Regions from separate parts of the Candidatus Brocadia sinica JPN1 genome, predicted to be linked through region 3. Evidence: riboswitches for the same ligand, from Rfam matches in the RefSeq annotation. Region 3 holds a riboswitch; each other region holds the start of a gene.

Region 1 (4,583 bases), 1.3 Mb from region 3:
TGGGCAAGCCAACAACCCCATACTTATCCCAAAGCTGCTTAACCTTTGGGTCATCGCTTTTGGTGCTGTCGATCTTGATATTTACAAATCTTTGCGATTCACGGATAACCTCCGGGTCGGCGTACGTAAACTTATCAAATTCCTTACACGCTGCGCACCACTCTGCCCAAAAATCGATGATCGCTATCCTACCACTTTCCCTGGCCTGTCTCAGTCCCTCCTCCTCGCTCATTACCCAATCGATCTTTTCTACCGCTGATACTGACTGACCGGGAACTGTGGTCGAAAGCGGTGGCAAGATAAACCCCTTGATCATGAGATGCCCCACAAGAAAGTAAGCCCCGAAGATAAAGGCTACGATACCAAAAGCCCTTTTCGCACGTTGAAAGGTTGTGCTCTCATGAGTCAGCCGGTCAAACCCGCCTGAAAATACGGCTGTAACAATCAAAAACAGGCCCAGAATAATAACAAAGGCACTCTCTGAGATAATGAACCTTAAATAATACAGCGCAGCCCCGATTAAAAGGAGCCCAAATATCCTTTCCACAGTCTCCATCCACATCCCGGATTTGGGAAGGGCCTTTATTGCTCCTGAAAAGGTGCCTAATATAATCAGTAGCACTCCCAATCCCCAGGCAAAGACAAAGAGCAACCAGAACCCCAGGAATTTGTTTCCCGTGCTGGCGATATAGACCAGCAAACTAGCCAGGGCAGGACCAATACAGGGAGAGGCCACGATCCCCGATACCAACCCCATGACAAAAACCCCCATTAACCCCTTTCCAGTCTTTGTTCCCAGTCGATCAGAGATAAATGATGGAACCCGCAGGTAATACACCCCAAACATACTCAGGGCAAGGCCAATAAAAACGGTCACCACAAAACCTATAACCCATGGGCTTTGCAAGGCCGTGCCAAACAATGCACCAGTTGAAGCTGCTGCAACTCCCATGGCTGAGTACACAATAGATATACCCAGGACATAAATCAGCGAAAGGAAAAAGGCCGTCAGCGGTTTTCTTGTTGTAGCCTGATCCCCTATTGCCTGTCCCCCGATTACCGCCACAGTAATAGGTATCATGGGATACACGCACGGGGTAAAACTCAAACCTACTCCTGCCAGGAAGACGAGGATCAGGGATACAAAAATACCACGGCTTTCAATAGTTTTTTGGAAACCGGTGGCTTCAGTTTTTTCCCCGGGTTTTGCTACTGATTCAACTTTTGAAACAGGCTGAGACTGTTTTTCTTCTGCTCGTGATGCAGGTACTTTCCAATCGACAGCCTCCACCTGGACGGATAATACAAACTCCTCAATTTTGGGGATAAAGCAGATTTTCTCTGAACACCCTTGATAGTGTACCTTGAGCTTTATGTTATGAGGGCCAGCGGGAACGTCCTTTGATACCTGAACGAACGACTTTACTTCCACCTGCCCTTCGTAATTTTCTACCTCTTTCTCCAGGAATGAGTCGTACTTAACCTTTCCAGCAGGAAGCTCTGTAAAAGTCACCGCGAATCGTGAAGGATCTGCGCTTTCTACCTTGACCTGATCCTTATAAACTCGGTGGTTAGGGGCAATGGTGATAGTTACTGTGACAGGGATAAGGTCGCCAGCAGGGATGTGTTCCTTTAATGGAGTTACCTTTAACGTAAATGGAGAAGTGTCCCCAAACGTAAGTAAGGGGAATAAGAGTAATATGCATGTAAAAAAAAAATCTTTTCATAAGGCAACCTCTTTTCATAGTACACCCTCCTTGTTCATGAATGACCTTATAAGCAAATTGTTAAATTTATTGTACCTATTTTTTGATAATAATCTATCACATTGTTTTTATTAGTAACATAAGATTGAGAATTTACAATAGTTAATAAATTTTTATTTGACATGAGAAAGAATCATTATGATAATTTACACAGAGCGATAAAGGTAAACCCTGAGTGATCGGGAGACGCAAAGTAATAGGGTCTTTAACTACAAAGGCGTAGTGTAAGATAGCCTTACTGCCGAAGATTTTAGAAACATATCTTTGCAGTAAGGCTTTTTTATTTTACGGTTAAAATTTCACAAAAAATGAAAAGTTTTATAGCAAGTATCATATCAATTGTAATCTTTGTTTTAAGTGGAAACGCTTTTTCAGAAGAAAACAAACTATCTGAGATTCAAGAACCATCCAAAGTTGCTAAGGACAACAGTCTGAAAAAACAAGACAATGAAGAGGTTCAGAAGGTAAAACATGTAATCGATTTTTCAGATTATACAGGAGGTTCTATCCGTAAGTGGTTGGAATCGAAGGGGCTTTATTATATGGGCGCAGCTAAGTATCCTACGGAAATTGAATTCTTCATTAAGGATAGTATGTTGTTTACTAAAACCAAGCAACCCGTCAGAGGTTTTCTTGTTTGTAAGGATATCACTCTTCCGGAAGTTTCTAAAGCGCGCATTGAATGGGGAATTGTGAAATACCCAAAGGATGCTTCCTTTGAGAACGGAAACAGGAATCAAGCTTTGGCTTTATATATATTTTTTGGTTCAGAAAAATTACCCAGTGGGCATTTTCTGATACCGGATTTACCCCATTTCATAAGCCTGTTTCTCAGCGAAGCTGACGAAATTAACATGCCTTACAAAGGGAGGTTTTATCAAACGGGTGGGCGTTTTGTTTGTGTAGGAAACCCGGAACTTGAAGAAACGGTAATTTCAGAGTTTGATTTGGCTGGTGCGTTTCAAACATATTACGATAAAGAGGTTCCCTCAATATCTGGTTTATGTCTTGAGGTTGACACTACCACAACTGGTGGCGGCGGAAAGGCTGAGGCTTATATTAAGCGCATCGAATTCCTCAAATAGAACCTCCTTACTCATCAAATGTAACCAAAACTTTTTAACAAATTTTGTCTTGACTTTCAGGGTGTTCTGCATTCGGTTTTCCCTAGTAATTCCTTTACCATGTTTTTCAATTCACTCAGATCAGAAGATTTAATAATATATGTATCAGCCGACCATGTCATAAAATTATCCTTATAACCTCCATAAGCGGTGTTAATAATAATCGGGATATTTTTACGTTCGCTCAAGATTCTACCCATCAGTTCAACACCGTCCATCCCGGGTAAAATAATATCCATTACAATCAGGTCTGAAAAGTGCTCCTTTACCTTCTTCAAAGCCTCATAACCATCCTTTGCCGTGATAATATTGTACCCTTCCAGTGACAGTTCATACTCGTAAAGCAAAAGTTGATTTTTATCATTTTCCACTATAAGAATGGTTTTCATCGTTCGAATCCTTTATCAAGATAAAAAAGGAGGTGGTGTCTCACCATAAAGATGAGACACCGTGCTTCGAGAGAAAGGAGAAAAACATCCCCGGACACATAATGCTGTACTTGTGTAGCAAATTTTGCCTTTGGGGTTTATTGGGTTCCTGTACATATTTAGAAATTTACATAATCAAAATTTACCTCACCTTGCCCGCTTTAAACTCTACCGCAGTATGGGCAGGGGGGATTGCCAAAAAGTCACCATTTACTATATATCCATGTAGAGAACGAGAGACCCCTTCGCTCTCTAGTTACATAGTAAAATCGTTTTTGGGACTTTTTGGACAACCCCCCTCTTGTTTATTGCATGCCATATTATGGTATCAATTTGCCCTTATTTTTTTGCGTGGCATTCACACTTGCAATCCTTTTCAGGCTTGGATGGCAGGTGTCCGCATTTGTCGCATTTCTTTTCCTCAGCAGCCGTAGCAGAATTCATAAATGCAACATTCACAACACCTACACCGAACATCAATGCACCCACAACAACAAGACTATAACTAAACTTCTTTAACATTTTATCCCCTCCTCACATAAAGAAGTTTATCCCGGACCACCAAGAACACTCTCGATAAGTTACCGGGATCGATAAAAAATCTCTTTATCGTTATCATTTCCAGAAGAAACACAAACTGCAAAAACGATCTTTATCTTTCATCTTTTTCTCCTTTTTCATATGATTCTTTCCCAGTTGTTATCATCTTCTCAAAGATGAATCACATACTTCCTGATAATCTCGCATGTCATTTCCATCCGCTTTTCCCTTAAATGAAGCATGAAACGATTTGATCTCTTTGAGCTGTTTCTTGTTAATCCCATAGATTTTTTGAAAATTAGTAGTCTCGTGTTTTGTCAACCAATTTTTTGAAATCAAAAAATCAATGGCATGTTGAACCTCGTCTTTTTGCACAACATAACCTTTAGGAAACCACCATCCGAGAATACCTTCCAGGGTATCTTTTGCGTTCTGATGCTTGATGAGGTAAGCAAGAAGTGCTCTCAAAACCTCTGGATTGCTACAGTTTAAGATTTTTTCCTCCATGACGGACACTTCTTTCTTATATTTCTATAACAAACACTTAAAGAGAGTTGTCCATTGCGAGGGCGCTAGCCCGATGTGATCGTTCGGCTGAGCGTTCGTCTAAGCTCACGCCGAAGACTCGCGACTAAGTCTTTGTGTCAGGATTGCTTCGCGGTCGCTCGCAATGACTATTACATGTCAATCCATTAACGGTTTACTATAGTTATGGTGTAACAAAA
Region 2 (4,583 bases), 390 kb from region 3:
TTCCTTTGGGGTTTAAATCCTGCTGGTTTTCATCTTACAAACATCCTCCTTCAAACAGCAAATACCGTATTGTTTTACGTCTTTGTGAAACAGGTTACGAAGGCAAATACAGCAGCCTTTATCTCTACGCTATTATTTGCCACTCATCCGATTCTCACCGAGACGGTAAACTCCATTAGTTATCGGGAAGACCTTCTTGCTGCACTCTTTTTCTTAATCGCCTTTGTCTTATTTCTGAAAATCGATGAAAAATCTTTAACCCGGGGTAAATTTTTTGCGTATTATGCAGGCTCCTTATTTGCCTGCTTCTTATCCCTCTTTTCAAAAGAGACGGCGGTTGCATTCCCTGTCCTGCTTGTGCTGTTTAACGTCTTTTCTGCAACTCCAGCCAGCCCCCTTCGTTCAATGATAAAAAGGGTGAAAGGTGTTTCCATCGGCTATTTTCTAGTCACCGGTTTTTATCTGTTTATCCGGTTTGTGTTGTTTCGGCATGTGTACATTCGATTGGATCAAACTCAGCAAGGCTTGTTTGTCATGCTTAAGGTTATTGCATCGTATATAAAGCTCTTGTTTTTTCCATTCAATCTTAATGCCGATTATGTGGTTCCGCCGGTAAATGCAGGAATACCAGCTTTTATAATCTCAGTGCTCCTCGTAATTACAACCGTCATCCTTCTGATACGATTATGTCAAAGTAATGAACAACATGGGTTTTTTCTCTCGTGGTTCTTTGTTACGCTCTTACCGGTATTAAACATAATTCCCATAGGAAATATTATGGCGGAACGATATCTCTATATTCCCATTATGGGTTTCTCCGGGGTTATCGGAATGCTTGTTCAAAATTATACTCTGAAAAAAAACTTAGCAACAATGTGCCTGGGAACCGTTATTGTTGTCTTCGGTATTACCAGTGTCCACCGGAACGGAATATGGCGGGATGAACTCACCTTATGGTGTTCAACCGTTAATCGTGAGCCTAACAGTGCCCGTGCTCATCACAATCTCGGTGTTGTGCATAGTTTAAAAGGCTTCTATGACTATGCCGAATTTGAATATAAAAAGACGCTGGAAATTAAGCCCAGGGATGCAGAGTCACACTATAACATGGGAAATGCCTACGAGAGGAAAGGTATGTTCGATGCTGCTATCAAAGAATATCAGGAGGCATTGCGGTACAATCCGGTTTATGCCGATGCCTATAATAATCTTGGTGGTATATATAAAAACAAACGTCATATCGACAGGGCTATCGAACTCTATAAAAAAGCAACCCAATGTAACCCGTTCAATCCCTACTATTACAATAATCTTGGACTTGCATACCGTGAAAATAAACTCTACAAAGAGGCTATTGCTGACTTGAGAAAGGCATTACAAATAAACTCCGGGATCTCCACCACACATAACAACCTGGGAAATACTTACAGGGAAATGGGGAACTTCGGGGAGGCATTGACTGAGTTCAAAACAGCGCTGAAGCTGGACCCTGCGAACGCTGATCTCCACAACAATCTGGGGATTATTTTTACAGATATGGAGCAGTTTGAGAAGGCCATACATGAATTTGATACCGCAATTCGACTCAATCCAAAATTGGCCAATGTGCATAATAACCTTGGCATTGTCTATGCGAAGAAGGGTTATCCCGATAAGGCTGTTAATGAACTGAATGAGGCAGTTGCACGGGGATTTGACAATGCGGATGTGCATAATAATTTAGCGGGGATATATTTGACGAAGGGATCAACAGATAACGCGATTGCTGAACTTCAGTTGGCCTTAAAATGTAATCCTGTAGATAGCAATGCCCACTGTAACCTGGGAAATGCTTATATGTCAAAAAATCTTGTGGATGAAGCCATTTCTGAGTTTAAAGAGGCAGTAAAATACAATCCCGCCGATGGAGAGATATACTATTATCTTGGAAATGCCTTTTACCGGAAAGGACAATACAGTGAATCGGTAGATTCTCTTCACCAATCGGTTCACTATCAGCCGAATAACCCGTTAGCACATAAACTACTCGGCGTTATTTATGCAAATTACTTAAACAACCCTTCCAGCGCATTATTCCACCTGAACGAAACACTCAGATTAGACTCTCGGCAATCCATGGCAAAAGAAATAACGGAATTCATCAGCAAGCTAAAAAATAAGTAGCCAATGGTTATCTGTGTTCTTTCATAAGATTTTCATGAACAGGGTTTCTTCGGTAAGTGGGTTCCCAATTCGGCGCTTAGAAACCAGAAATTATTTATTGACAATGAAAAAATTACATTTATAATATAACAACGATAAAGGCAAACTCCGAGTGATCGGGGGACGCAAAGGAAAGGGTCTTTAATAGGTTCATGCGGGGTTCACCTGAGATAATAAAAGAGACGCGTACCATAGAGGAAGCTTTAACTTTTAAAGATAGCCTTACTGCCGAAGATGTTCGGGAATGAATATTTTCACAGCAAGGCTTTTTTTATTTCTAAAAACTTTAAGTTAAGGCGGCATTCTATGCATAGAAAAATAGTATCCTTATTGTCGCGAAACTCGAAGATCTATTTTAGGAATAGAATCATGCACCAGGGCGAGAGGATGGTTCAATGCCTTTCGCTCATTATGATACTGGTTGCATCGGGCTTGTGTGTTTCTACACCCTTTTTTACCAGTGTAAAGATTGAAAGAACGAAAAGACCGGAAGGCCTTGGAAGTTCCTCCTATGTGCAAGATCTCGAAAAACTCTGTCGCATCAATACAAATGGAAGACCATGGGAGTATATCGTTATACATCACAGCGCCACGGCAAAAGGTAATGCCGCCCGATTTGACCATTACCACCGGAAAAACAGAAAATGGCAGCATGGCCTCGCTTACCATTTTGTGATTGGGAACGGATCTGTTTCAGGAGATGGTGAAATTGAGGTTGGTGAGCGCTGGAAAAAACAAATTCATGGCGCCCATACAGCGAATATGGATTGTAATCGTGTAGCAATCGGGGTTTGTCTGGTTGGTGATTTTGAAAACGGGGGAGCCCCAACCGAAAACCAACTCGATTCGCTCGTCAGACTTATCCAATATCTTTCCAGAAAATACAATATTGCTTCATCTAATATATTACAGCATAAAGAGGTGCATCAGAAATGTACCGCCTGTCCAGGTAAAAATTTCCCATTTGCAGAGATTAAGACAAGATTGCTGCAAATCGCATCAAAAGGAAGCAAGCATATCCAGGAATTATAATGGTAGGCTTTTGTTGTGTTCGTGTAAAAAGTTATTTTTGAGGAAGTTTTTGTTCTGTAGTTATTAGTAAGTCTCGTGTAACTCTTTTTGTTACGGCTACGCTGGGTTACTTTGTTTGTGTTTTTAATAGTTCTGTCTTTACCTCTTCAATAGACATACCATAAGGCCTTCCATGCTCTTGTAATTTTTTGTCATATTTGTAATTTCGGGCAGCCACAAGTCCTAAACCTCCTCCCTGGAAATACTCATATATCATAATGGTCTGTTCTTCGGTATCTACAAGATAAAATGGCTGTCTGTTACCTTGCTTCTCTCCCACAACACCAAAAACATGCCGTGCGTTCCCATCACCTTGCGCAACGACATAATTTGTCGTGTTTTTCAATACCAGCACTATGAGTAGTAAGACAATAATAACGAGTAAAAGGGTGTTCGTATTATAGAGTTTGTGCATGGTTGCATCTCCAGGGCTGATTCCACATTTTTAGTGATCTGTTTGAAGAAAAATTGCTAATTCTTTTTATAATGTAAATCTGTTCCTTTGGGTTTTTTATTTTATTTGCTCAAAAATTTTGCCTCCTGCTCTTCCCTAATTAGAATCGTGGGCTTTAAAAGAATGACCAGATTTGATTTTTGGTTATTCTTCTGATCGTGAGAAAATAATCTTTTTAATATGGGTATCTTGGATAGTACTGGGATGCCAGTCGTAATGGTATCTTTAGTGACAGAACCTAATCCACCAATCATCAGTGTGCCCTTGTCAGGAACACAGACCGTTACCGATACCTGAGAAACATTAACCTTGGGTAATTGAACAGTTTGTTCTGGAGGAATATTTGTGGTCCCAACACCTCCACCTATATCGGCGTCCGTGGATAGTCCGCTAAAAGTAAAAGATGTGATTTCCTCGACGGTAAATACAGAAGGAGTCACTTCCAAATAGATGTATTTCCTGTCTGCGCTTACTATTGGTCTTACATCAAAGGTGGTTCCTTCCGGTATTGTGCCAATGACAGGAGTAACCACACCTTCGGAGACAGATGTGCTTTGAATATAATTAATAGTTTGGACAACGGCAATATTTCCACGCTGGGTGTTGGAAAGTGTTATTCTGGGGGAAGTGAGTATTTCAGAGTCTTTGCTCTCCTGGACAGCGCGTATGAAACCTTTCAACATAGAGTCGCTTAAAATGGAATAGCTGACCTGAAGCCCTTCACCGGCAACGAGGTCGCTAATATCTGAATCTGCCCCTGTATCAATGGATGCATCTTCACTAAAGAATTCACTGAAATTGCTTCCAATATCTTCAAAGAATGTATCCGAGACAGAAATGAAACGAGCTTCAATAT
Region 3 (4,583 bases):
TCCTCCCGGTATAAAAGATTAATACTTTTTATCAGTAATTAACAAAGGCAGGATACCATGATAGATTGCCTGGGGCATATCCGCAGCGCTAGGGGATATTTGCATGTGAGAATTCAGTAATCTGCCCCCCATTGTTTATAACCACCAGTCTATAATATGGCGGTTGATTGCCTAGCCTTCGCACCGCACAGGAGGCAGTCTGTACGATTACAGGACTCTGCCCCCACCATGCATACGGCTTATCATGGTTAAAATTTTCGCTGTACCTGTCGTGATATATCCTGATCTTATGATTTTTATCTTTCTCTATTCTAAATTCAATATTCCGGTGGGCGTGTCCTGAAAAAACAATGTCTATTAACTTGAACTTACGATCCACGTCCTGTTTTACCAGATCACCCTCTCTGTAACCCATACAGAGATAAAAGAACTCGCTCAGATAATAATTAACCGTTCCGTATGTAAGATTACATTCCTCTTCAGGAACCCACGCTGGTCCTTCCTTTCTTACAATTTCCCGCATGGTATCCATATCAACATCATCGGATGAGTTGATTGGAGGGGCATGCAAAAAGATGAAATTTTTGCCATGAGCATCCGGCTTCCTGCTCACAGCTTTCATAACTTTTTCTAACCAGACTATTTGGCTCCAATTGTAATAAACCTGTTCTGGGTCAAATGCCTTTGAATCGGGAGCTCCTCCCAGGATATTATCCTTTACACTTATTTTCTTGACATATTTAATCTCTTTCTTATCCAAAAGTTGCCCGATGAAAACGTCGGATCCTGTATCCATAACTATAAAGCAATGTTTTCCATAGTGAAAGGCATAGTCAAGGTATGGGTTTATATATCTGAAATAATAGTGAAGGGCGCTAGCTTCGGCATGGAGGGGATTATCTATAATGAAGTCAGCTATTTTACGTGTCTGATATTTTATAAATTTATGAATTCCCCATGTTGCTATTCCTGCAATTCCGGCAATTGCAAAATGAGAGACGTAATTTGCTATTGGATTTATCTTTTCTCCTATGCCTATCAATCCTAAAAGCGGCAAAATACGTACGAGCCAGGTTCCTACAGCAGTGGCAAGAAACTTTTCTAACTGTATTTTCCATTTATCGGTTTTTTTCAGGACATCAAGGTTCAGTTTATTAAAGGTATCGCTTGTTATCTCTTCTGCCAATTTTACCCTCTTATCCTCTGGATATTCAGAGGAATCAAAGGATTTGTATTTATACTGTTTGAGCTCTTCTTCCGTTAAGCCAAAACTGTCTCTATTGTACTTTGAAAGGTTTGGATCGTAAGGGTGGAGACGCCAATCGTGATTCCCGGTTGATGTAAAAACCGCTATTTTTATACCGGGATTGTTCCGCTCCTTTTCCTTTCCTGCGCCGGTAATTATATTAATAAAAGTTTTCCAATTGTTTTCATCTAAATTTATTTCATCCCCCCAGCCATGAAAGGCAAAATCTACCAAATCTCCTGTAATTACAACAAAATCGAGATTACCCTCCTCAGCCATACTGTTTGCTCTCTGAATAAACTTTCTCAGGTTACGGTTAAAGTTAATGTATCTTTTTGCGATGTCGTCTCCACATTTCTTCTCATGCTTTACTTTCAGAACTTCATCGAGTATCTCGTCATTTCGTGTGGCAACATGAAGATCGGTAACCTGAATGAATTTGCAGCCTTCACCAAAGCTTTTAACAAATTGCACAGAATGGTAGTTAACCCTCTCCCACTTTTCTGATCGGTCTCTGTATACCAGATCGTAAAGACATGGGGGGCATTTTCCTCCTTTTTGAGGTAAAAGAAGAGTTTCATAATCTTCTGTGCTTTTACAATCGATACTGACCATGATTTTCCAATACCGGGTATTCTCCCCCATTACATTGTAATGGAACTCACTAGGAATAATCTCTCTCGTATCGTCTACTGTATTGAAATCCGATAGTTGATACCAATGAATAATCTCCTCAGGTTCATCGTTCATAGACAGTGGAATATCTTTTTTATCTCCATCCCCTTTATGAGAGCGTCGTAAATACAAAGTTCCCATAAAGTCATCCTTCAAGGGCATCTTGTTTTCCCCGTATTGTCCGGCAATTATTAACGGAAACATCTTCTTTTGCCCAAACTCCTCAACTGAAGCAATCTGTGGGCAACCGAGATTTGGGCTTATTATCAATGGAAAATCATCTCTTCTTGTCAATTGAACCTCTTTTCCTTATCCTGAAAATAAAAAAGCCTTACTGCAAAGATATATTTACAACATCTTCGGCAGTAAGGCTGTCTTTTTTAGTAAGGTATTTTATGCTACTTCCCTGTATGCTTAAAAGACCCTTTACTTTGCGTCCTCTGATTGCTCAGAGTTTGCCTTTATCGTATGTTTTTGGTTTATTCCTTCGTGCTGTCAAAAGCTATTGTTTGTTGACAATCTTTCGCATTAAAATATCAAAGTATCGTTGGATGTCAAGGAAAAAACTAACAGAGAATTCTAACATTTCCATAGAACAGGCAAAAATAGGAGGGATTATATCATTCACAGAAAAATTATCTCTGCTACGGTTTTCCCGATATCGGCAGGGCTGTTTACTACAATAACGCCTGCATTTTTAAGCGCTGCAATCTTTGAAATTGCTGTACCTTTGCCGCCTGAAATAATCGCCCCGGCATGACCCATGCGTTTGCCTGGCGGCGCCGTTCTTCCTGCAATAAAACCAACGACCGGTTTTGCAATCTCTCGTTTTATTACCTCTGCGGCTTCTTCCTCTGCGCTTCCGCCAATCTCTCCTATCAATACAATGGCGTGTGTTTCTTCGTCATTTTGAAACAATCTCAATATGTCCACAAAATCAGTTCCCAAAATGGGGTCACCTCCAATGCCAAGGCACGTGGATTGTCCTAAACCGCTCTGGGTCAATTGCCAGACGGCTTCGTAGGTGAGAGTTCCACTGCGTGAAACAACCCCCACCTTGCCTGATTTATGGATATATCCGGGCATAATGCCGATCTTGCATACACCAGGCGTAATAATACCAGGGCAGTTGGGTCCGATAAGACGCGCCTTCCTGTGAGAAAGATATTTTTTTACCCTGATCATGTCCAGCGCAGGTACGCCCTCGGTAATGCAGACCACCAATTCAATGCCTGCCTCAGCTGCCTCCATGATGGCATCCGCTGCGAACGGCGCAGGTACATAAATGACAGAAGCATTTGCCCCCGTATTTTTTACCGCATCGACTACACTGTCAAAGACAGGAACGCCTTGTTGTTTTGTGCCACCCTTGCCGGGAGTGACGCCTGCGACGAGTTTAGTGCCATATTCCAGCATTCGTCCGGCATGAAAACTGCCCGCATGCCCGGTTATTCCCTGGCATATTACCTTTGTATCTTTATTTATTAATATACCCATTTTTATTTTGTATTCTCTTTTGATGCCTTCACTACCATACTTGCGGCTTCTTTCATATCCTTTGCAGAAAGGATACTTAAACCGGAATTGTCGAGTATTTTTCTCGCCATTTCAACGTTAGTCCCTTCCAGCCGGACGACCAAAGGGATACGAATGCCTACTTCTTTGATAGCTTGAATGATACCGGACGCGATAATATCACACTTCATGATTCCCCCAAAGATATTAATCAAAACAGCCTTCACTTTGGGGTCGGACAAAATAATCTTGAACGCCTGTGTGACCTGTTCCAAAGACGCATCACCACCGACATCTAAAAAGTTGGCAGGTTCTCCGCCATGGAGTTTGACAATATCCATCGTGGCCATGGCGAGACCTGCACCGTTCACAAGGCATCCAATATTTCCATCAAGGCTTATATAACTCAGCCTGTATTTCCTGGCTAAAGCCTCAGCAGGAGAGACATCTTGATATGATATGAATTGGTCGAATTCCGGGTGGCGATAAAGGGCATTGTCGTCGATGTCCATCTTTGCATCGAGTGCATATACCTCACCATCAGTCGTCACAGCGAATGGATTTATTTCCAGTAATGAACAATCATTTTCTGTAAAGGCGCGAAACAGATTCATGATAAGGTTATTCAGCTTTGTTGAAAGCGCCCCTGATATGTTTAATTGAGAAGCGATGCGACGCGCCTGGAATGGAGGTATACCAAAGAATATGTCAATTGGTTCTTTGATGATTTTGGCAGGTGTTCGTTTGGCAACCTCTTCGATTTCTACACCTCCTTCAGCGCTGGCAATCAGCATTGGCTTACAAAGGGAACGGTCAATCGTTATAGCGAGGTACAATTCCTTTTTAATCGAAACGGCTTCTTCAACGAGAACATATTTAATTTCTGCGCCGCTTTGGTCAGTTTGCCGTGTTACAAGGTGGGTACCGAGCATGCCTGTTACGCATGCCTGGGCTTCTTCGGGCGTATTAACAAATTGGATACCTCCGCTTTTTCCTCTGCCGCCGGCAAGGACCTGTGCCTTTACGACACAACGGTTGCAACCAATTTCCCGGAATATTGTTGATGCATCATTACCTTTTGATATGGCTTTACCGCGAGGAACACAAACACCATATGTTTTGAGGATATTCTTTGCCTGAAACTCAT

The links. A riboswitch is a leader RNA that binds a small molecule or an ion and turns the genes downstream of it on or off. The one in region 3 is predicted to bind cyclic di-GMP.
Region 1: another riboswitch for cyclic di-GMP. It lies ahead of BROSI_RS15850 (hypothetical protein); the one in region 3 lies ahead of BROSI_RS09700 (metallophosphoesterase).
Region 2: another riboswitch for cyclic di-GMP. It lies ahead of BROSI_RS07885 (peptidoglycan recognition protein family protein); the one in region 3 lies ahead of BROSI_RS09700 (metallophosphoesterase).

What each region holds. Positions count from the first base shown of each region.
Region 1 covers NZ_BAFN01000001.1:3,464,805-3,469,387, reverse strand. The annotation lists gene BROSI_RS15855 (protein-disulfide reductase DsbD family protein) at 1-1,606, opposite strand, end outside; cyclic di-GMP riboswitch class I at 1,920-2,012, shown strand; gene BROSI_RS15850 (hypothetical protein) at 2,075-2,851, shown strand; gene BROSI_RS15845 (response regulator) at 2,908-3,279, opposite strand; gene BROSI_RS15840 (hypothetical protein) at 3,658-3,840, opposite strand; gene BROSI_RS15835 (hypothetical protein) at 4,021-4,365, opposite strand.
Region 2 covers NZ_BAFN01000001.1:1,773,585-1,778,167, forward strand. The annotation lists gene BROSI_RS07880 (tetratricopeptide repeat protein) at 1-2,163, shown strand, start outside; cyclic di-GMP riboswitch class I at 2,293-2,435, shown strand; gene BROSI_RS07885 (peptidoglycan recognition protein family protein) at 2,509-3,234, shown strand; gene BROSI_RS07890 (hypothetical protein) at 3,341-3,688, opposite strand; gene BROSI_RS07895 (hypothetical protein) at 3,790-4,583, opposite strand, start outside.
Region 3 covers NZ_BAFN01000001.1:2,160,247-2,164,829, forward strand. The annotation lists gene BROSI_RS09700 (metallophosphoesterase) at 89-2,215, opposite strand; cyclic di-GMP riboswitch class I at 2,280-2,391, opposite strand; gene sucD (succinate--CoA ligase subunit alpha) at 2,546-3,418, opposite strand; gene sucC (ADP-forming succinate--CoA ligase subunit beta) at 3,421-4,583, opposite strand, start outside.